4 regions of the Bradyrhizobium sp. USDA 4452 genome follow, and region 1 is predicted to be linked to each of the others. Evidence: riboswitches for the same ligand, from Rfam matches in the RefSeq annotation. Region 1 holds a riboswitch; each other region holds the start of a gene.

Region 1 (5,008 bases):
AGATTGCGGTAGTTCTGCGCGCGGGCGGCCTCGGTCCACTGGCCGGCGCAGCCGAGCGTGAACGGCACGCGATGCCAGGCCACCGCGACGCCGTTCTCGAATTCGCTTTTGTATTGCGGATGGATCGCGGCCCCGAACTCGACCGCGCTGGCGACCCGCTCGGCCGGCGTCATGGCGGTGAACTCGAACGAATTGGCGCCGCCATACATGTAGGCACCGAGCAGGATGCCGCGGCCGCCGCGGTTGAAGCCATAGTTCGGATACGCGATCTGCTGGATCGGCAGGTCAGTGTAGCTGATGCCGCCATAGATCGCGTCGTCCTCCTCCCAGAAGCGGCGTTTGAACTGTAGCCCGACCTTCACCGAGGCTAGGTAGGGCAAGGAATCGATCGCATTTTTCATCGGCCCGCCGACATCGATCGGCAGCTGGCTCAGAATCGACAGCGGAATGGTACAGATGCACCAGCCGGCGGTCGCCTGCTGCACGGCGGACGGGTTGGCGGTGTCGACATAGCTCACGGTGACGCCGGAGCCGTTCTGCTGGATCTGCGTGACCTTGGCGTTATAGCGGATGAGATCGCCAACCTCGCGCGCGAACGCCTTGCCGATCATGTCCATGCCGCCGACCGGCTGGAACATGGTGGTCTGGAAGTCGTAGCGCGCGTAGCTCCGCACATAGCGCCACATCCGCGACCGCAACAGCTCCTGCAGCGAGATCGGGTTGCTGGGCAGCGGATCTCTCATCAAGCCACCGCCCGGATCGTGGGCATAACCGCGGAATTCGGCGGCGACGAGATTGGCGTTGTACTTGCAATCGCGATCCAGCGCGCCCCAGTCGCGCAGCGCTTGCAGCAGGATCTCCTGGTCTTCCTTGCTGACGAACTCCTCGAGCCTGCCCCGCTGGCTGACCTTCGCGAGCAGCTCGGCCACGCCGCCCTGGAAATCCGCCTTGATGCTGCGAAAGCGTTGCGGCTTGCCTTCGAAGGCGCGCGTCGCGTGCAGATAGGCATTATGATTGAGCTGGATGAAAGGTTCCAGCGACACATTGAGCCTGCGGCAATAATCGAGCAGCGCCCGGTGGTGACAGGGAATTCGCCACGGGCCGGGATTGAGGTAGAGCCCCGGCTCGAACTGGCAGGCCTGCTTAAAACCGCCGAGCTCGACAAAGCTGTCCCCGCCACGGATCGACCAGTTGCGACCGCCGGCACGGCTGTTGAATTCGAGGATCTGGACCTTGTAGCCGGCCTTGCGCAGTTCCAGCGCCGCCGTCATGCCGGCAAGACCAGCGCCGAGAACCAACACCGAAGCGCCCTTGACATCGCCCGCCAGCCTGAGCGGTCCCTTGTAGGCGGACTCGGATGCAAAGCCGAGGCTCGTCATTGCGTGATACATCGCCGAACTGCCGGCGATGGTGCCGATCAGCGCCAGCAGATCCCGCCGCCTGATCACCGATTCATTCTGCACCTGCGTTCACCCAGCCGTTGATTTCGATGACGAAGGCGAACGCCTCGTGCGATCAGTTTCAAGAAAGTGCGCACGCTGCAGTGCAGACTGGTGGCGCCACCGCGGTGTGCCTGCGAGATCGTCTTCGATTATCTCATTCCGACATTGGTCGTGTGCCGCGTTGATCGCCGTCGATAAAACAATCATAGCTATCTATCCGCAGTCTTGAGGTAGGCAGGCCGATCCGCGGTCGCAGGAGCTGGTCAGTACACCTGAGTTGATGAACCAACGTCCGGTCACCTCTGGCGACGATTAGCGAGCCGTCGATCATATCTCGACGCGTCGAAGATGCGGACGTTTCGTTTATCGAGGCGCTTGCCGGACATGTATAGCCGTTCGACGGAAAACGAAGCAGTTGATTACGCGGCACGATCCCCTCGAGCGACTTCTTAAACATTCGACTGAGTTTGTTGTGCACCAGCAAGAGCGATGCCAACGTTTTACGACATCGATAGGCGGAGAAGCCGACTAGCCCAGATGTGCGGTAGGCCAGACGATGACTGATCTCCTCAGAGATGTTGCCGCTCTTTCATTGGCGACTTTCGAGCTCGATATCGGAGGTTTCTGGTTCTAGTCGCACAACCAAGCCACTCCGCCAGCGATGCTGATACAGCTAACCAGTGGAGCGCCGGGACTAACCGCGCCTGGCCAGAGCGTAAACTATTCGCAGTTTTGAACGCCTGCGATCGGCTATTTCGAAGTCGCTTTTGCGCTGGTGGTATGGAACCCGACATTGTTCGATGTCAGACGCTCGTAGCTAATGACGCCGAAGACGTGCGATGATTGGTTGTATGAGTTCACCCCGGCTTGAGCGGCTTTTCGAGTCCTTGCCAGCGATAGATCGCAAATGACAGCGCCCAACTGACCAGGAAGACGCCGACGACGAGATAGCCGAAATTGGCCAAGCTGCCGTTGAGATCGTCCACCGCGCTCCAGAAGGTGCCTTCAAGCGCTAATTTGTTGGCGAGCAGGCCGAGTGCCTCGATGCCGCCGATCAGCAGCGCCACGACGACTGAGATCGCCGTAATCGTCAGATTGTACCAGATCTTGCGGATCGGATTGAGGAAAGCCCAGCCATAAGCACCGACCATCAAGACGCTGTCGGTCGTATCGACGAGCATCATGCCGGCGGCGAAGAGAGCCGGAAATATCATCACCGTAGTGAAGTCCAGCCCTCCTGAAGCTTGCCCGGCTGCGACGGTGAAAAGGCTGATTTCCGTCGCGGTATCGAATCCGAGGCCGAACAACAGACCGATCGCGAACATCTGCCAGCTCGCCGTCACCATGCGAAACAGTGGGCGCAAGAGCCGGGACAGCAAGCCACGACCGGACAGAAGCAGATCGAACTCATGCTCTCCAATTCGTTCGCCACGCCGCGCACGCTGAAAGCTTCGCCAGACATCGCGTAGGATCACAAGGTTGATGGCGGCAATCGTCAACAAGAAGAAGGCTGATGCACCGGTACCGATGATGCTGCCAACCGCCCGGAACTCCTGGAAACCGCTTTGCAGGGCGAGTGCCGCAGCTGCGATCGCGGCGACCGCCACTGCAACCGACAAGGAATGGCCAAAGGCGAAGAAAAGTCCGACCGCGAGAGGGTGCCTGCCATCCTGCATCAGCTTGCGAACGACATTGTCGATGGTCGCGATATGATCGGCATCGACGGCGTGCCGAAGGCCGAGCACATAGGCCAGCAAGCCTGTTGCCAGCAGCGTCGGCCTGTCGGACAGCGCTACCATGGCCCAGGTCCAGGCCAAGCAATTGATGGCCAACAAGAAGGCATAGAGCGAGATGATTCGACTACGCGAGGCCGCCGATCCGTCGTCTAAGGCAAGCTTTAGATATGAGAACATGATCAAAGCCGGTCCGGTCCGGTCAGACTGAAGACGAACCGACGGATACAGCATACGATGATCATGACCATTCGCAGCACGAGGTGGACAATTGCGCTGGTCGCAACGGCAGTGGAGTTGAGTGGCATTTCCTACTTTTCATGGCTGGCGCCTCCTTCGCGGTGCAGGTTTCGTGCCGCTCTGCTGGGCTGACGTGCTGGACCGCTTCGTGCGGCTCATACCGGCCGTGAGCTCGTGTCGCGCGATTGTGCCGCCGCGTTGACGCGTTGACGCGTTGACGCGTTGACGTTGCAACCTCGATCTGAGCCGTAGTCAAGTCTAACGAGCCAACCAGTGCCTCAGAGCACCCCGTCCGACGCATTGCGCATGACAATGGCTGCTAGCAGGTTTGCTGGCTGCGGTTCGCCGCTCTTGCCCCCTTCTCGGGATTGCGAATCCCGGTGGCAAAAAAGGGTCATCGTCTCGCCACTTACAGTTGCGCAGGGCCGCGCCGGCATTGTCCTGCCAGAACCCACCGAACCCCCTTGAAGAGCCTTTCGAACACTACCGATGACAAAGCGAAATGACCTCACGGGCGCGTCAAGCAGTCGCCGGCGAACAGCGTGAGACGCCGTGGCTGAAGAAAAAGAGGTAACTTTGCCTCTCAATCTCGGAGTTGCGGACGAGATCGAGGCTCCAAGACACTGCGGCTCTGCCTGCACAGCAACTCGGCGCGGCGCTAGCCCCACGCAGAAAAAAGGACGCTTGAAGACACTTAGGCGACTGGAAGGCTGACTTCGTCTCTGTCCTTCGTCATGGCGTCATAGACTTTGACCTGGAGCATGGGACGGCGCTTCTTAAGCTCTTGCGCTCCTGCCCAGTCGCCGTCTCTTGTCGCGAACTCGGTTTTCAATTGACCGTCGACTTCTAGCACATAACCGGAAGCGGGCAATCGACGAGCGGATGCAACCATCTTAATTCCTTAGCATCGACGAATCCGATCGATGCTCGCACCTAACCCGAGTCGCCTTCGGCAGGCCAGTAGGCAGGAGAGCAGCATCCGCGACCACGAAGCGGCAGGTTTATCGCCGCTCGTCGCAGAGGACTGCGCGCTCCATCACGGCGTTGACGACGACTTCCGCTGCTTGCTCTGGCGCCTGCTCCATTGTCCTGAGATGAATTTCGGGCGTTATCGGCGCTTCGTAGGACGCATCGATGCCCGTGAAGTTCTTGATCTCACCGGCTTTTGCCTTTGAGTAGAGACCTTTTGGATCCCGCCTTGCGCATTCCTCGATTGGCGTATCGACAAAGACTTCGATGAACTCGTCCTTGCCAATCAGACTGCGAACCATATCTCGTTCGGACCTGTAGGGAGAGATGAACGAACAGATCACGATCAAGCCGCTGTCCAGCATCAACTTGGCAACCTGTCCGGCACGCCGAATGTTTTCCACCCGCGCAGCCTTCGAGAAGCCCAGGTCCGCGTTCAATCCGTTCCGGAGGTCGTCACCATCCAGCAGCATGGCATGCCGCGACATTGCGAGCAGCTTCTGATCAACCATGTTGGCGATCGTCGACTTTCCCGCGCCAGACAGACCGGTGAACCAGACGACGCAAGGCTTCTGATCCTTGAGCGCGGCGCGCTCACTCCTGCCCACCGAAAGCGCCTGGCAG
Region 2 (5,008 bases), 340 kb from region 1:
GGCATGTGGGGCAGGCCCGTTACGCTCTCTTGTACTCTCGAAACTTCCATTGGAGAGCGGTGTTGAATTACTGAACACGGCAAGGGCTTTTGGATCAATCGAGAGGCACGAGATCAACCGCGAGGCCGAATCGTTCGTCATCCTGCCGGAAAAGCATCTACCACCTCCAGTCGCACCAGTTGAACATAGGCGATCCTCGGGGCTCTCTTACGGCGGGCCCCGGCTCGTGCATTTCGCCGAAGCGCGCTCTGATCCGCCTTCTGGCACTAGTCCAGCTGGTGCGGCGAGCTTCCATTGGTATCGCCATTCCTCACAGCGCGCGGGCAGGGGCCCTACAGCATTCCGGCTCCGGTTTGGCAAATTCACACGTCCTGCAAAGTAGAAAGCCATCCGTACCGTTCATGCGGTCGGCGATTTCGCTAAAGATCCGGCCTTCGAACAGATCTTCGTACTCGTCGCGCAAAAGATTCCCAATGACATGACGCCGCTCAAAATCCATGCAGCACAAAGTAACATCGCCGTTTGGAAGAAGGACATTCCGATGTTGCTGTTTCCCATTGCATGTCAGAGTGCCGGCGATCGGCTGCCGCGGGGTGATCATTTTCGGATCTATATGTCCTCGCCTGCTACTCAGCGGCCGCAAGCGTTGCAGCTTTTTGGCGGGGATTACATCGGCTAGATCAGGATGGATTTTACCCAAGATCACAAATTGAATCGAGGGAATGTTTGCCTCAATCAGTCGGCGCATGACATTGATGTAGTTTTTTCCGACGAGGCGGCTGTTCATATAAGTGCCATCGTCGGGAACGTGCACGACGAAAGTCTTGAATCGGAGCATTTGCAGACGTCGAACGTCAGTCCTGTTCATTCCAACAAGGGTCGTGAAGATCCGGACGTCGTGGCCGCGTGCGTAAGCATGCTCAACCATCGTGCTGCAATGCGGATGCAACCAGGGTTCCGAATATCCGGAAAAACTAATGCCAGTAGCTGTCGGTACGCGTGAGAGACATTGCTTGAAATCCTGAACACCCAGATGCTTGGCTTGGGATACGGGCCTTTGGCGATCTGCAAACTTGTCCTGGGAGCAATAAGAACATCTGACGATGCAGCCGGTGGTCGTGGTTATCTCCAATACCCGATGGCCGGGCTCAACCACACGCAACTCTTGTAAGACCCTAGGGTATGCCGTCATGTATCTGGTCCTTTCAGGTGCCGGAGCAGGCAATTGCCGCAGATCGAGCGCAGCTAACGCAGCGTCGCGCCTTGCCTGAAACGATCGCAACCGGAGTTTGGACGTTGGGCCAGATGCCTTGAATGAAGCCCGTGCCTTGCCACGCTGGTTTCGACAACAGGGTACAGGAGGACCCGTACGGCGCTCCTCTCTCTGGGTGTCGATTGCCGCCTACCACCATGTCTGCGCCTAGCATCCTCCTTTCCTCCAGAAACACGTCAGCTCGACAGCTCTTAATGTTGTCGAGGAGAGCCGCAAATCGGGCTCCGGGAGGTGCTCGATCCTGAGGACCACATCATCTCCGTGTCGCCGGACCGGGCAGTCAATCGCCGACATGGGACGGCCCAGAGGCGACATACGTTGTTCCGATCGGGTCCGAAATGCCAAGCTTGTTTGCCAAACAGTCGTGGCTTGCGCCGAATCCTGCAACATGACGTCGGGTACGATTCAAGCGCGTCGGGCGTGATCCAGCACGGCCCTGGAGGCTTTCGCGTGTTGCGAAGAGTGCTCTGGGTCGCGATGAGAGGCGCGAACGATCCGGAAATCCTGATGGACGCGGCCGAGTAGGACCAACCTGACTTCTTTGGGCACCGAACAGTAGGCGAAGCCTTTATCGGCAGATCGCGAGAATGGGCCAGACAATTGGTCCGCTACAAACATGCACCGGGCACGTGCCGAATTGATCAGAAGGGCGGCGACCTAGATGCGCCGCGACCAAATCGATCTGCTATGCGCGCCGAACAGCAGCTATACTGGCTAGAAAGATATTGACCAGGCGATCTCGGTGGGACGGACCTGCTCCTTCATTGTGAGACAAGGCTTGCGCCGACGGTAAATTCACGAAGGGAGCCGGTTTCGTCGCGCTTACAGCGGCTTAGCCGCTGCGAGCTCGATGAGCTTTCGTGTTCTTCAGGGCCCTCAGCCGTTCGAGCAGCGAGATCGCGCGGGGAGCGTCGTGCGTCGAGGAGCTGACTGCGTCGGCTACGTCCATGATAGCTTTCCAGCGCCTTAGACACGATTTCATCTGGATCGTTGACGCTGATAGCTTCGAAGATCTTGAGCTGAAGATCCGCTCATACTCATCGGAACGGAAAAAACGGTCTCAGAGCCTTTGGTAGGATCTACGTTCCAGATCAGCATAGACTGATGAATGGTCGGCCGGATTTCTGGATTGATTTGCCTGAACAGCCACAAGTGGACGTGTATGGATATCGGAACATACCGGTGCTCGGCGCCGGCCGCTCCATTCATGGACTTCGCGGTGTCCTCTTCTGAAGCTTGATGTACCCCAAACGAGACTTGACGAATCTCGGCATGTGACGCCTAGATGTAGATCTGTCATGGTTCTTCCACCCTTTATCTTGTAGGACAGGAAGCTAAGAGGGAACCCGGTGCGCCGAACGGCTACTCCGGGGCTGCCCCCGCAACTGTAGGCGGTGAGCGGTTGTCATCATGGGCCACTGGCGCAGAAACGCGCCGGGAAGGTCGACAGCCGCAGCGACCCGCAAGCCAGGAGACCTGCCGCGACAGAACAAACGTCCTCGGGCGGGGTGCCCCGGTGGAGCGCTTGCACTGAGGGACGTTTGTCTCCCTGCAAGTCGTCCGCGGCCCCGGCTCCAAACATCGCGGGGTTGCCGATGTCGCCGTCTTTTGATTTCGATCAACAGGGGCATCTCGTTACACCATCCAGTGTGCGGGCAGCGCACGCACAGGCAGAGCTTGCCCCGCTTCAGCGGTCTGTTGCGCAGCCTCCATCGCTGGCCCCGCTGCCGCGTCCCCTCGCGCCAGCTCCAAAGCCGTCTGACCTTGCCCTTGATCGATCGCGCGACAGCCTCCTGACATCGTTCGGCAAGCTGACATTGACCGACCGTTATCTGCTCGCGGGCGAAGGCGTCCAGGACATGTTTGCGCGGGTATCGTGCGCGTTTGCGGACGATGTTGCACATGCTCAGCGTCTATATGATGCAATGTCCCGACTGTGGTTCATGCCGGCGACGCCGGTGCTCTCGAATGGCGGCAGCTCGCGTGGTCTACCCATTTCATGCTTCCTCAATTCGGTCTCGGATTCGCTCGAAGGTATTGTCGGCGTCTGGAACGAGAACGTCTGGCTTGCCTCCAACGGCGGCGGCATCGGTACCTACTGGGGGAATGTTCGCTCGATCGGCGAGAAGGTGAAGGGCGGTGTCACCTCGGGCATCATCCCGTTTATCCACGTCATGGACGGCCTGACGCTGGCGATCAGTCAAGGCTCGTTGCGGCGAGGCTCGGCGGCAGTCTATCTCGATGTCCAACATCCCGAGATAGAGGAGTTCCTTGAGATCCGGAAGGCGTCCGGCGACTTCAATCGTAAGAGCCTCAACCTGCATCACGGCATCAACGTTACTGACGAATTTATGCATGCCCTGCGAGCCGGGACAGCGTTCGCGCTTCGCAGTCCAAAGACCAGCGAAATGGTTCGCGAGATCGACGCTCGCCAGCTGTGGCAACGTATCCTTGAGAACCGGCTGCAGACCGGCGAGCCTTATCTCTTGTTCATCGACACCGTGAACCGCGCCCTTCCCAAGCACCAGCGCGACCTCGGCCTCAAGGTCTCAACGTCCAATTTGTGCAGCGAAATTACCCTGCCGACCGGCATCGATCATCGCGACGAGGAGCGCACCGCGGTGTGCTGTCTCTCATCGCTCAATCTCGAGACATGGGACCGGTGGAGCGAGGAGCCGGGCTTCATCGAAGACATCATGCGTTTCCTTGACAACGTGCTCACCCACTTCATCACGGTGGCGCCGGAGGGCATGAGGCGTGCCCGCTATGCTGCCCTACGCGAGCGCTCCGTCGGCCTAGGTGTCATGGGCTTCCACTCGTTCCTTCAGGCCAAGGGCATTCCGATGGAGAGCGTCCTGGCCAAGTCGTTCAATCTGAACATGTTCCGGAAAATCCGGCGTGATGCCGACGCGGCGTCGGTGACGCTCGCTCGCGAGCGCGGCCCTTGCCCGGATGCGCTGGAACGCGGCGTGATGGCGCGATTCAGCCATAAGATCGCAATTGCGCCGACCGCCTCGATCAGCATTATCTGCGGCGGCACGAGCGCTTGCATCGAGCCAGTCCCGGCCAACATTTACACCCATAAGACATTGTCTGGCGCCATCTCGGTGCGCAATCCGCATCTCGCCAGGGTACTCACGGCCAAGGGCGCCAACACCCCGGCGATATGGCAGTCGATCATAGCGCACGAGGGATCGGTCGCTCATCTCGACATCCTCTCGGAGCACGAGAAAGCGATCTTTCGCACCGCTTTCGAGATTGATCAGCGCTGGATCATCGAGCTCGCCGCCGACCGCGCGCCGTTCATCTGCCAGAGCCAATCGATCAACCTCTATCTGGCGGCCGACGTCGATAAGTGGGATCTCCATATGCTGCATTGGACGGCATGGGAGCGCGGATTGAAAAGCCTCTATTACTGCCGTTCGAAGTCGATCTCGCGCGCAGCGTTCGCCGGCAAAATCAGCGGCCGTGACGAGGCGGAACGACCGCAGCCGCAGCGCACCGACTATGAGGAGTGCCTTGCATGTCAGTGATTGACCTCTCGGCTGTCGATCCGCGCACGTTGATCGGCAAGGGACGGGTCGGCCTCCTGGACTCGACCGGAAGCTATGACGTTGATCGCTATGGCTGGGCTTACGAGTTCTGGAAACGTCAGCAGCAGACCCATTGGATGGGCGAGGAGGTTCCGCTCGGCTCCGACCTCAAGGATTGGGCGTCGGATCGTGTCACTGCCAA
Region 3 (5,008 bases), 870 kb from region 1:
GCGGCCGGAGAACGCGCCGCCGGGATTGAGCGACAGCCAGCCGCTGAACATCCAGGTCAAGACGAAGGTGCCACCGACGAGGCCGGCGATATGATGCCAGGCCATCCAGCCACGATAGGGCGAGACGGCGCCGTCAGCGTAGCGGCGCGCCAGCCGCAGGCGGAGAATACCGATCCAGAAGCCGGTGACCGCGACGACCAGACACACCCCCGAGATCCACAGTACCACGTCCCGCCACAGCGGGCCATCCTTGCGCAGCACGGTCGGATAGATCCAGTGCGGGATCGATCCGAGCCAGTTCCAGACACGTTCCCGCCGAGTGGTGTCGAGCGCGATCTCGCCGCCGCGCGAGGAGACGTAAAGCTCGGTGCCGTCGGCGTCGCCGAGGCCGATCAGATAGAGCGGCCGCAGCGGATCGAAGCGCGCGGTGACCGACCATTGATCGCGCGTCACCGTATCGAGCAGTTGCGGCTGCACCGCATGCGGGTGATGCCGGGCGACAGCAAGAGCCTGATCCGGCGTGATGCCGTCGATCAGGCGGCCGTCGATTGCAGAAATGGTGACGGCGGCTCCCTTCCAGCCGGTCACGCGATAGACCGGAATGTCGTCCATCATCGAGAGCCGGAGATCGCGCGGATAGCGCTCCATGCCCGCGATCGCCATCGCGCGATCGGGAGCGACCTGCACCTTGCCCCACGAAAGGACGGGGAGCGCGGACAGGCGCTCGCTGTCGGTGAGGCGCGGAAACGCCACGTACATCATGACGAGGCCGGAGACGAACCACATCGCGAACAACAGACACGTCGCAATGCCGATCCAGCGATGGACGACATAGAGCGATCGCCGCGCGCGCCGGATCAGAGCCTTGCGCATGATCAGAACTTCACGTTGACGGAGAGTTCGGCGGTACGCGGCATGCCGAGCAGCCACTGCCCGGTCCCGTTCGAGGTCACCGCGTAGGCCTTGTCGAACGGATTGTAGACGCGGAACGCGACCGTGGTGCGGTCGTCGGGCTTCCATTTGATGCCGCCATTGACCACATTGTACCCCGGCCGCAGCTGGGTGTTGGCGAGATCGGAGTACATCGCACCGACGATCTGCACGCCGCCATAGACCGACCAGTTGGGCGCGAAGTCCCAGGTCAGCCAGACGTTCGCGACCTGCTGCGGCACGTTGACCGGGACATTGCCGTTGTAGCTGACGATCTTGCCGCCGACCACCTGGCTGTTGTTGTCGTATCGCGCACGCAACAGCGCAAGATTGGCGTCGACGCGCCAGCCATCGTTCAGCGCGAGCCCGACCGATCCTTCGACGCCCCGGGATGATTGCTGGCCGATCTGCAGCGCGACGCCTGCGGTGGGATTGCTGGGATCGGGAATCGTGAGCCCGGTCTTGACGATCTCGTAAGCAGCCAGCGTCCACTCGCCGCGGCCGCCCCAGAACGATTGCTTGACCCCGACCTCGGTCTGCTTGCCGGTCGCGAGCTGGAAGGTTTTCTGCGAGACCGGCAGCGAGATCAGATTGCCGACCGGATCGACGCCGACCGCATACTGGCCATAGTACGCGAGATTCTTGATCGGCTCGTAAACCAACCCGGTGCGCCAGCTGGTGCCCGACAGCGAAACACCAAAGCTGTTCCCTGGCGTCCTGTAGTCGGTTCGATCGATATCGGGACGATCATATCTGACGCCGGTGACCAGCGACAATTGATCGGTCAGCGACAGCCGATCTTCGGCGAACAAGGCGTATTGATTGACGATCGAGTTGAAGCCGGGCGCAGTCGCAGACGACGTCGCGAAGAATGAGCCGGGATCGAAGACGTAAGGATTGACCGACGATGCGCCGCCATAGGGCGAGTTGTTGGTGTGGGTGAAGTCGATCCGGTTGACGTCGAACCCGGCGACGAACTGGTTCGCGAGCCCGAACACATGACCGCTGAAGGTCGCATCCATCCGGTTGCCGACCTGCTTCTGGTCGTGAAATATCTCGATATAGTTGGAGCGATCGATCAGCTGGGTCTTCGGATTCCAGGTGTAGTTCTCGATGTCGCGCCAGTGTCGCTCGCTGGTCAGATAATACAGCGTGTTATTGACCTTGATGCCGTCGGCAACGTCCCACTCGGTCTTGAACTGGGTCCAGCTGTCCTGGTAGCGGATCGCGCTGTCCAACGCGTTGTAGTTCTTGAAGCGCAGTGCGTCCTGGATCGATCCGCCAACCAGCGGCGTGCCGAAATAGCGCGACGGGCTGCGGTCGCCGTAATCCTCCGACAGTGTGAAGGCGAGATTGTCCGAGGCCTGCACCCGCACGGCGGCGGAGACCACTGCATTCGAGGTCTTGTTGCGATCGACCCAGCCGTCCGACATGTTGCCGGTGGCGTTGATGCGATAGGACACATTGGGATTGATCGGGCCGGTGCTGTCCACCGACAGCCGTCGCGTCATGTTGCTGTCGAGCGAGACCTCGGCCTCGTTAGCGGGCGTACCCTGCGGCTTCTTCGGAACGACGTTGATGACGCCGCCGATCGCGCCTTCGCCGTACAGCACCGAGGCCGGGCCTCGCAGCACCTCGATGCGCTGCGTCGACCAGGTGTCGTAGGGGAACGTCAGGGTGCCGGAGCCGATATAAAAGCGGGTACCGTCATACAGCGTCATCACCGAATTGCTGCCGGCAAAGCCGCGGGTGCTGAACGACAGGCCGCCATTGCCCGGCGCCGGCGTGGCGATGAACCCGGCCGCATTCTGGGTGACGGCATCGAGCACATTATGCTGGCCGCGTTCGGCGATGGTCTGCGCCGTGATGATCTCGACGCTGGCCGGCGTCTGCAGCGGCGTCAGATTGAGACGACTGCCGGTGCCGCCCTGCGTAGTGGCGTTGAGCGTCGGCGGCGCTGATCCCGACGCGCCTGAGGCTGCGGCACGCGGCGCGGCTGCTATTGCCGCCGCCGTTGCAGGTCTGGCGCGTGCCCGCGACAACGACGCCGAGTTGCGGCTTCGCGCCATGGGCTTAGGCTTTCCGGACGTCGAGGGTGCGATCTCAATCGGATCGAGCGTGGTGGGCGGAGGTGTCTGTGCTCCGGCTTCAGCCGGCAGCAGCAGCGATAGCAGGGAGCAAACGAGACCGAGGCGCCATTTCCGCGCAGCGGGAGAGGACGGAGACATGAAAGGACTCGCGGTAACGTGGCACGTCACCGCGAACGTGGACTGGCGCATTGCCGAAAAGGCAGTGCTCCGATCCCACCAGGACGCCCCCGCCCGATGTGCTCGCGTGTGACCACGACTGACGGCAGGTCTCCTGGCTCACGGGTCATCGCCTGTCGACGCCTTCCCGGGCCGATGGCCCAGTGGCAGATTGACGAAAGGCTCGCCGTTTACAGTTGCGGGGACAGCTGCGGCATTGGGGTTACCCTCGCACCGCATTCCCTTTTGATCCCCGAAGGGAACCGTCGCCAAAAACGATAGGTGCTGACGGCAGAGCTGTCAATTCGATGCGATTGTCGCACACATGCTTTGCGGGATCGTGCTGCGGCGATGACACGTCTGCGGATGGCGTGACGAAGTGATCCGTCATCCTTGAGGAGCCGCGTAGCGCGTCTCAGGATGACGGGAAACGCATCACTCAGCTTCGACGCAGCCCTGCATCACCTCGTCGATCTCGGCGCGCGACAGCGCGCCCAGCTCGGCGATGAACACGATTCGCGTGCGCGGCACGCCGGGTGCCGGCACGCCGCCGGCAGCCAACGTCGCGCGGCCGCCGGCGAGCTGAAATACCGTCAGCCGCCCGGGCTGCTCCACCGTCTCGAACAATCCTTTCGCCCGCGCCAGCTTCGGCGCCAGTCTGCCGATCGCATGCTGCAGGCGCGGCAGCGCTACCTTCCGCTCCGAGCTCCAACTCAGCGTCTCAAACCGATCGGACACCGGCCGTCGCGGCGCGGTCTCGCGCGGCACCGGCACATGATCGAGATCAACCGGAAACAGCAGCGCGGCCGGAACCTCGCCATGCAGCGCATCGACGATCGCCGCCGCCGGTCGCACCGCGCGCACCGCATCGCGGATCGCATCACAAGCGGCGGCATCGGCGAGATCGACCTTGCTCAGCGCCACCACGTCGGCAGCCCGCAACTGCGACCGCAGCAGCGCATCGTCCAGCGCGGCGACCGGCTGCGTCGCGTCGACCACGCACAGCACGGTCTCCAGCGGCGCCTCCTTCCAGATCACCGGATCCATCAGGTTGCGCACGATGTCGGCGGGATCGGCGATCCCGCTGGTCTCGATCACGATGAATTCGGGACGCGGATCGCGCCGCAGCAGCGTTGCGAGCGTGCGCAGCAGATCGCCTTCCAGCGTGCAGCAGATGCAACCATTGCTCAGGCTGACCACGCCGTCGCTGGCGCCGGCGATCAGTTCCGCGTCGATATTGATCGCGCCGAAGTCGTTTACCACCGCGGCGATGCGCCGCCCTTGCGCATGCGCCAGCAGATGGTTGACGACCGTGGTCTTGCCCGCCCCGAGAAAACCCGCGACCAGCAGGATCGGGACCGGCACGTTAGCCTCCGACAACGGGTCGGCGTACCGGACGGCCAGGCCGTGCCGCGACGTCGAGGACGCCATCATTGATCAGCGGCTGGCCGCTGACCACGAGGTGCCGCACGCCTTCCGCCGGGCGATTCATCGCCGAGAAGGTCGCACGGTCGCTCAGCGTCTCGAAGTCGAACACCACGACGTCGGCGTCCGCGCCCGCCTGCAGCCTGCCCTTGGCGCGCATCGCCGGCGTGCTCGCAGAGAGAATCTCGGCCGGGATCAGCGCGCATTTGCGGATGCCCTCGAGCAGGGACACCTTCCTGCGCTCGCGCACCCATTCGCGGATGAAGCGGGTAAAGCAGCCGGCCGAACGCGGATGCGAAGTCGCATCCTCGGGCAGCGGCCAGGCGTCGCCGGTGTAGGGGCGGCCATCCGACAGTGTCCACGGCATCGCGTCGGACGCGATCGCGCCGCCCGGATACAGCACCGCC
Region 4 (5,008 bases), 5.2 Mb from region 1:
CGTAGCCAATCGGCCACCCCCGCCGCCTTCAACGAAGTAACGAACACCCCATGGGCATCAAAGCCCTTTCCGCGCAACGCCTCGATCAGCGCATCGATCGGCGCCGTGTCGCCGGCCGCGAGATAGGAGCGATAGAAGGTTACCAGCACTCGCGGCCGGCGATCCGGTGCCGGCAGGGCCGCAACGACACCGCGCCGGGAATCATAGACCCCGATTTCGGGAAGATCGATCACGCCGACAACCGGTCCCGCATAAAGTCCGGACGCCAGCGCCAGTTGCGCGATCACGGCCTGCGCGGCCACCGGGCCACCCTTGTCGCACAGCAGCTTCAGGCGGCGCAGCGTCGACACCGGCAAGGTCGAGAATTCATCGAGCCGCGGATCGTCGCGGCCATCCGCCGGCAGCACGACCAGGGCGATGCCGCGCTCCTTCGCCAGCCGATGCACCGCGGCCAGTCCATATGACCAGTAAGGCTCGCCACCTATCAGCCGCACCAGGATGCCGCGTGCCTGCGACAGCGTGCGCTCGATATAGGTATCGACCGACAGCGGATGGCGCAGCTCGGCGAGATTTGCGAGCCGTAGCGACGGCAGCGCGGCGCGGCCCCGCCGCCAGCCGGCCGCGAACGCGGCGAGATCGCTGTCGGAAAACGACAAAACCACGAGATCGGCCGGATCCTGGCCGAGGTCCCTTGGCGTCGCGGTCTCCTCAAGGCCGCGGCTCTCGCGGAAGACGACGTGCATCAGACACCTAGTCGCGCCCTGATCGCGGCTTCATCGATATCGCCGTGTTCGCCGATCACGACGAGCTTCGACTGTCGCGCCCGCACGCCCCACGGCATGTCGAACTGATGTCTCACCCGCTCGCCGACCGATTGCACCAATAGCCGCATCGGCTTGCCCTCGACCGCGATATAGCCCTTGGCGCGCAGCACGTTCTGCTCGCGCGCCAGCCCCTTGATCGAGGCGACCAGCGCATCGACATCAACGATCTCCGGAAGATCGATCACCACGGAATTGAAATCGTCGTGCTCGTGTTCCTCTTCGCCGTCGTGATGCGATGGCCGCGACGCGAGATCGTTCTCCGCCGCGGCCTCAAGGCCCAGGATCACGCGGGCATCGATGGCGCCGTCGACGACGGGCAACATCGGCACCTCGCGCGGCATCTCGGCAGCTATCACCGCCTTCGCAGCGCTGATCCCCTCCGCTCCCGCAAGATCGGCCTTGGTCAGCAATACAATATCGGCACAGGCGATCTGGTCCTCGAACACCTCCGATAGCGGCGTTTCGTGGTCGAGATTGTCATCGGCCGCGCGCTGCGCATCCACCGCAACGGGATCAGGCGCAAAGCGGCCGGCGGCAACGGCCTCCGCATCAGCCAGCGCGATCACGCCGTCGACGGTGATGCGCGAGCGGATCTCGGGCCAGTCGAACGCCTTGAGCAGCGGCTTCGGCAGCGCGAGGCCGGACGTCTCGATCACAATGTGATCGGGCCGCACGGGGCGTGCGAGCAACTGCTCCATCGCCGGGATGAAATCGTCGGCGACGGTGCAGCAGATGCAGCCATTGGCGAGCTCGACGATGTTCTCGGTCGGGCAATTGGCGTCGGCGCACGACTTCAGGATCTCGCCGTCGACGCCTTCGCTGCCGAATTCGTTCACCAGCACCGCAAGCTTCTTGCCGTTTGCATTGCGGATCAGATGCTGGATCAGCGTCGTCTTGCCGGACCCGAGAAAGCCGGTCACCACGGTGACCGGAACCTTGGTGAGCGTGGTCATTCGGCGGCCTCCGGCACGACGGGAAGAGGTGGAATTCGGGCAAGCGATTGCTTGCGGAAGATTTCGGGACGGCTGCGCCACGGCACGATGCCGTCAGGCGCCGACGCATAGGCAGAGGCGCCGGCGATCACATCCTTGGCATTGGCTTCGGACAGGCGGCCGTAGACATAGGACCACCGCCCCGGCGCGCTGAGCGCGACCGAGCAGCCCTGGCTGCAAGCCGACAGGCATTCGACGGGAACCAGGTTGACGTCATCGGGCACGCCGGCCTCGACGAGGGCGGCATGCAGGCGCGCACCGGGCGCGAGTTCACCTTCGGCCAGCGTCTGGCCCGCGCGGCAGGTGATACAGACATGAAGTGTAACGCTCATCGCCCTTCCTGGATTGACTGCGGGAAGCGATGAGGCACACGAACCTGACGTGAACAGATTCGTTCCCCGTCGCGGAACACCCCGTCCGCCGGTCTCAAACACACTGCGTCGGCAGGTCTCCCGGCTTGCGGAGCAGGATTTCTCCCTTGATACCCACCTTCCCGACTCCATCAGGGAATCAGTGGCTTGGGCATCTCTCCGGTCACGGTCGCGGGGGCGGCTGCGCTTTGGGCAAACCTTGCGGTCTGAGCCCTATCGCATTCCCTCTTCGCCTGTCGTAGGACAGGAACCAACGCGGGGTCACCATTCGGCCTAGCCTCGCACTTGTCAAGCCGAAGGAACGTGATGATTTCTGATGGAGATGACGCTGAGGACGGCGCCGTCGGCACCGACCCTGCACTGCATGCGCGCCATGCGGCCAAGATGGCGAAAAAGAAGGTCGCCCGCGACAAGATCATGGCGACCAAGAGCGGTGAAAAGGGCCTGATCATCGTTCATACCGGCGCCGGCAAAGGAAAATCCTCCTCCGCCTTCGGCATGATCGTGCGCTGCGTGGCGCATGGCTTCCCCTGCGCCGTGGTGCAATTCATCAAGGGCGCCTGGGATACCGGCGAGCGCCGTTTGCTCACCGGGCATTTCGGCGACCTCTGTCAATTCCACGCGATGGGCGAAGGTTTTACCTGGGAGACGCAGGATCGCGCCCGCGACATCGCGGCAGCGCAGGCCGGCTGGGAAAAAGCCAAGCAGCTGATCGCAGACCCGAGCCTGCGCATGGTCGTACTCGACGAAATCAACATCGCGCTGCGCTACGATTATCTTGATATCGCCGATGTCGTCGACTTCCTGACCTCGTCGAAGCCGCCGATGACGCATGTCGTGCTCACCGGGCGCAACGCCAAGGACGAATTGATCGAGATCGCCGACCTCGTCACCGAGATGACGCTGGTCAAGCACCCGTTCCGCTCCGGCATCAAGGCCCAGCCGGGCGTCGAGTTCTGAAGCGATAATCGATCATGGCGCGCGCATTGATGATCCAGGGAGCCGGTTCGGACGTGGGCAAGTCGCTCATCGTCGCCGGCCTCGCGCGCGCAGCCAAACGGCGCGGCCTGCGCGTGCTGCCATTCAAGCCGCAGAACATGTCGAACAATGCTGCCGTGACCGTCGACGGCGGCGAGATCGGGCGCGCGCAGGCGTTGCAGGCGCTCGCTGCCGGCGTCGAGCCGCACACCGACATGAACCCGGTGCTGCTCAAGCCGGAAACCGATGTCGGCGCGCAGGTCATCGTGCACGGCAAGCGGATCGCGACCGCCCGCGCGCGCGATTATGCCGCCATGAAACCGTCGCTGATGGGCGCGGTGCTGGAGAGTTTTGAGCGCCTGAAGGCGCGCGCCGACCTCGTGCTGGTCGAGGGCGCCGGCAGCCCCGCCGAGGTCAATCTGCGCAAGTCCGATATCGCCAATATGGGCTTTGCGCGCCGGGCAGATGTGCCCGTGGTCTTGGTCGGCGACATCGACCGCGGCGGCGTGATCGCGCAACTCGTCGGCATCCAGGCGGTGATCGATCCCGATGATGCCGCAATGATCCAGGGCTTTGCCATCAACAAATTCCGCGGCGATCCGACCTTGTTCGACGACGGCTACCGCCTGATCGAAGCCCGCACCGGATGGCGCGGCTTCGGCGTGCTGCCCTGGTTCGCGCGCGCCGGCGAGCTCCCGGCCGAAGATGCGCTCGGGCTCGGCGAGGCGCGCAGGCCCGGCCAATGCAAGATCGCGTTTCTGGCGCTGTCGCGGATCGCCAATTTCGACGACCTCGATCCGCTGAAACTCGAGCCCGGTGTCGATCTCGTGATGGTGCGGCCCGGCGAAGCCATTCCGGGCGACGCACGCCTCGTCATCCTGCCCGGCTCGAAATCGACCCGCGGCGATCTTGCTTTCCTGCGCGCGCAGGGCTGGGACATCGATCTCTTGGCGCATCATCGCCGCGGCGGCCATGTCCTTGGCCTGTGCGGCGGATACCAGATGCTTGGGCAAAGCGTCGCCGACCCTGAAGGAATCGAAGGCCCGGCCGGCGAAACACGGGGGCTCGGGCTGCTCGACGTCACCACCACCATGTCCGAACAGAAGACGCTGACCCGCGTCAGCGCGGTGCATGCGGCGACCGGTCAGCCGATCAGCGCCTACGAGATCCACATCGGGCGCACCGATGGTCCGGATCGCGTGCGGCCCTTCTCGATGCTCGACGGCGCGCCGGAAGGCGCCATGTCGCGTGACGAGCGTGTTCACGGCAGCTATCTGCACGGCCTGTTCACCTCGGACGCCTTCCGAAAGGCATTTCTTGCGCAGCTCGATATCCCCGCGGCGGATCAGCCGTACGGTGCCAGAGTCGGGAGCGCACTCGACGCACTGGCCGAGCACATCGAGACTCATCTCCACGTCGACGGCCTGCTCGCGCTGGCGCGCTAGCGCCGAATGAAATCAGCTCGAACAGCGACAGCGCTGTGCTCCCTCTCCCGTTCTTCAGAGGACGTCTGCCTGATTTCGGAATATTGGAGCAATATCCGTGAGTTGCCCCAAGTCGCCTGGTCGAATCCCGGCCGCTGCCGGCTACTGTGCATGGGGTTGTTTTCGATATTTTGGCAACGTCCTCCCCGGAAGTGACCGCACGCGGGGCGAGTTGCCGCCAAGTTCGCCGCTAGACCGAAGACAGCACCGCGGAAAGGCGCGACCATTCGGTCTCATTGCCAGGCAGACCGAGGCGCAGCCATCCTGGCTTCTGGCGGAACACCCGCGACCAGATCAGCCCACGCGCAAGTCGCTCCTGCGCAGCCAGCGCATCGCCGACGTTATAGAGGCGAAACAGC

What was found. A riboswitch is a leader RNA that binds a small molecule or an ion and turns the genes downstream of it on or off. The one in region 1 is predicted to bind cobalamin.
Region 2: linked by a shared signal. The riboswitch ahead of ACVISU_RS28875 (ribonucleoside-diphosphate reductase subunit alpha) and the one ahead of ACVISU_RS30125 (HoxN/HupN/NixA family nickel/cobalt transporter) in region 1 are both predicted to bind cobalamin.
Region 3: linked by a shared signal. The riboswitch ahead of ACVISU_RS26585 (TonB-dependent receptor) and the one ahead of ACVISU_RS30125 (HoxN/HupN/NixA family nickel/cobalt transporter) in region 1 are both predicted to bind cobalamin.
Region 4: linked by a shared signal. The riboswitch ahead of ACVISU_RS06030 (DUF1636 family protein) and the one ahead of ACVISU_RS30125 (HoxN/HupN/NixA family nickel/cobalt transporter) in region 1 are both predicted to bind cobalamin.

Annotation. Positions count from the first base shown of each region.
Region 1 covers NZ_JBSSGK010000001.1:6,431,584-6,436,591, reverse strand. Annotated here, with positions in the region: gene ACVISU_RS30130 (FAD-dependent oxidoreductase) at 1-1,463, opposite strand, end outside; gene ACVISU_RS30125 (HoxN/HupN/NixA family nickel/cobalt transporter) at 2,300-3,409, opposite strand; cobalamin riboswitch at 3,720-3,918, opposite strand; gene ACVISU_RS30120 (hypothetical protein) at 4,110-4,307, opposite strand; gene cysN (sulfate adenylyltransferase subunit CysN) at 4,417-5,008, opposite strand, start outside.
Region 2 covers NZ_JBSSGK010000001.1:6,088,537-6,093,544, forward strand. Annotated here, with positions in the region: gene ACVISU_RS28870 (SPASM domain-containing protein) at 311-1,156, opposite strand; cobalamin riboswitch at 2,556-2,771, shown strand; gene ACVISU_RS28875 (ribonucleoside-diphosphate reductase subunit alpha) at 2,869-4,806, shown strand; gene ACVISU_RS28880 (ribonucleotide-diphosphate reductase subunit beta) at 4,797-5,008, shown strand, end outside.
Region 3 covers NZ_JBSSGK010000001.1:5,565,986-5,570,993, reverse strand. Annotated here, with positions in the region: gene ACVISU_RS26590 (PepSY domain-containing protein) at 1-873, opposite strand, end outside; gene ACVISU_RS26585 (TonB-dependent receptor) at 876-3,158, opposite strand; cobalamin riboswitch at 3,265-3,459, opposite strand; gene ACVISU_RS26580 (CobW family GTP-binding protein) at 3,612-4,541, opposite strand; gene ACVISU_RS26575 (amidohydrolase family protein) at 4,543-5,008, opposite strand, start outside.
Region 4 covers NZ_JBSSGK010000001.1:1,213,330-1,218,337, forward strand. Annotated here, with positions in the region: gene cobN (cobaltochelatase subunit CobN) at 1-743, opposite strand, end outside; gene cobW (cobalamin biosynthesis protein CobW) at 743-1,777, opposite strand; gene ACVISU_RS06030 (DUF1636 family protein) at 1,774-2,148, opposite strand; cobalamin riboswitch at 2,242-2,457, opposite strand; gene cobO (cob(I)yrinic acid a,c-diamide adenosyltransferase) at 2,494-3,147, shown strand; gene ACVISU_RS06040 (cobyric acid synthase) at 3,162-4,610, shown strand; gene cobD (threonine-phosphate decarboxylase CobD) at 4,840-5,008, opposite strand, start outside.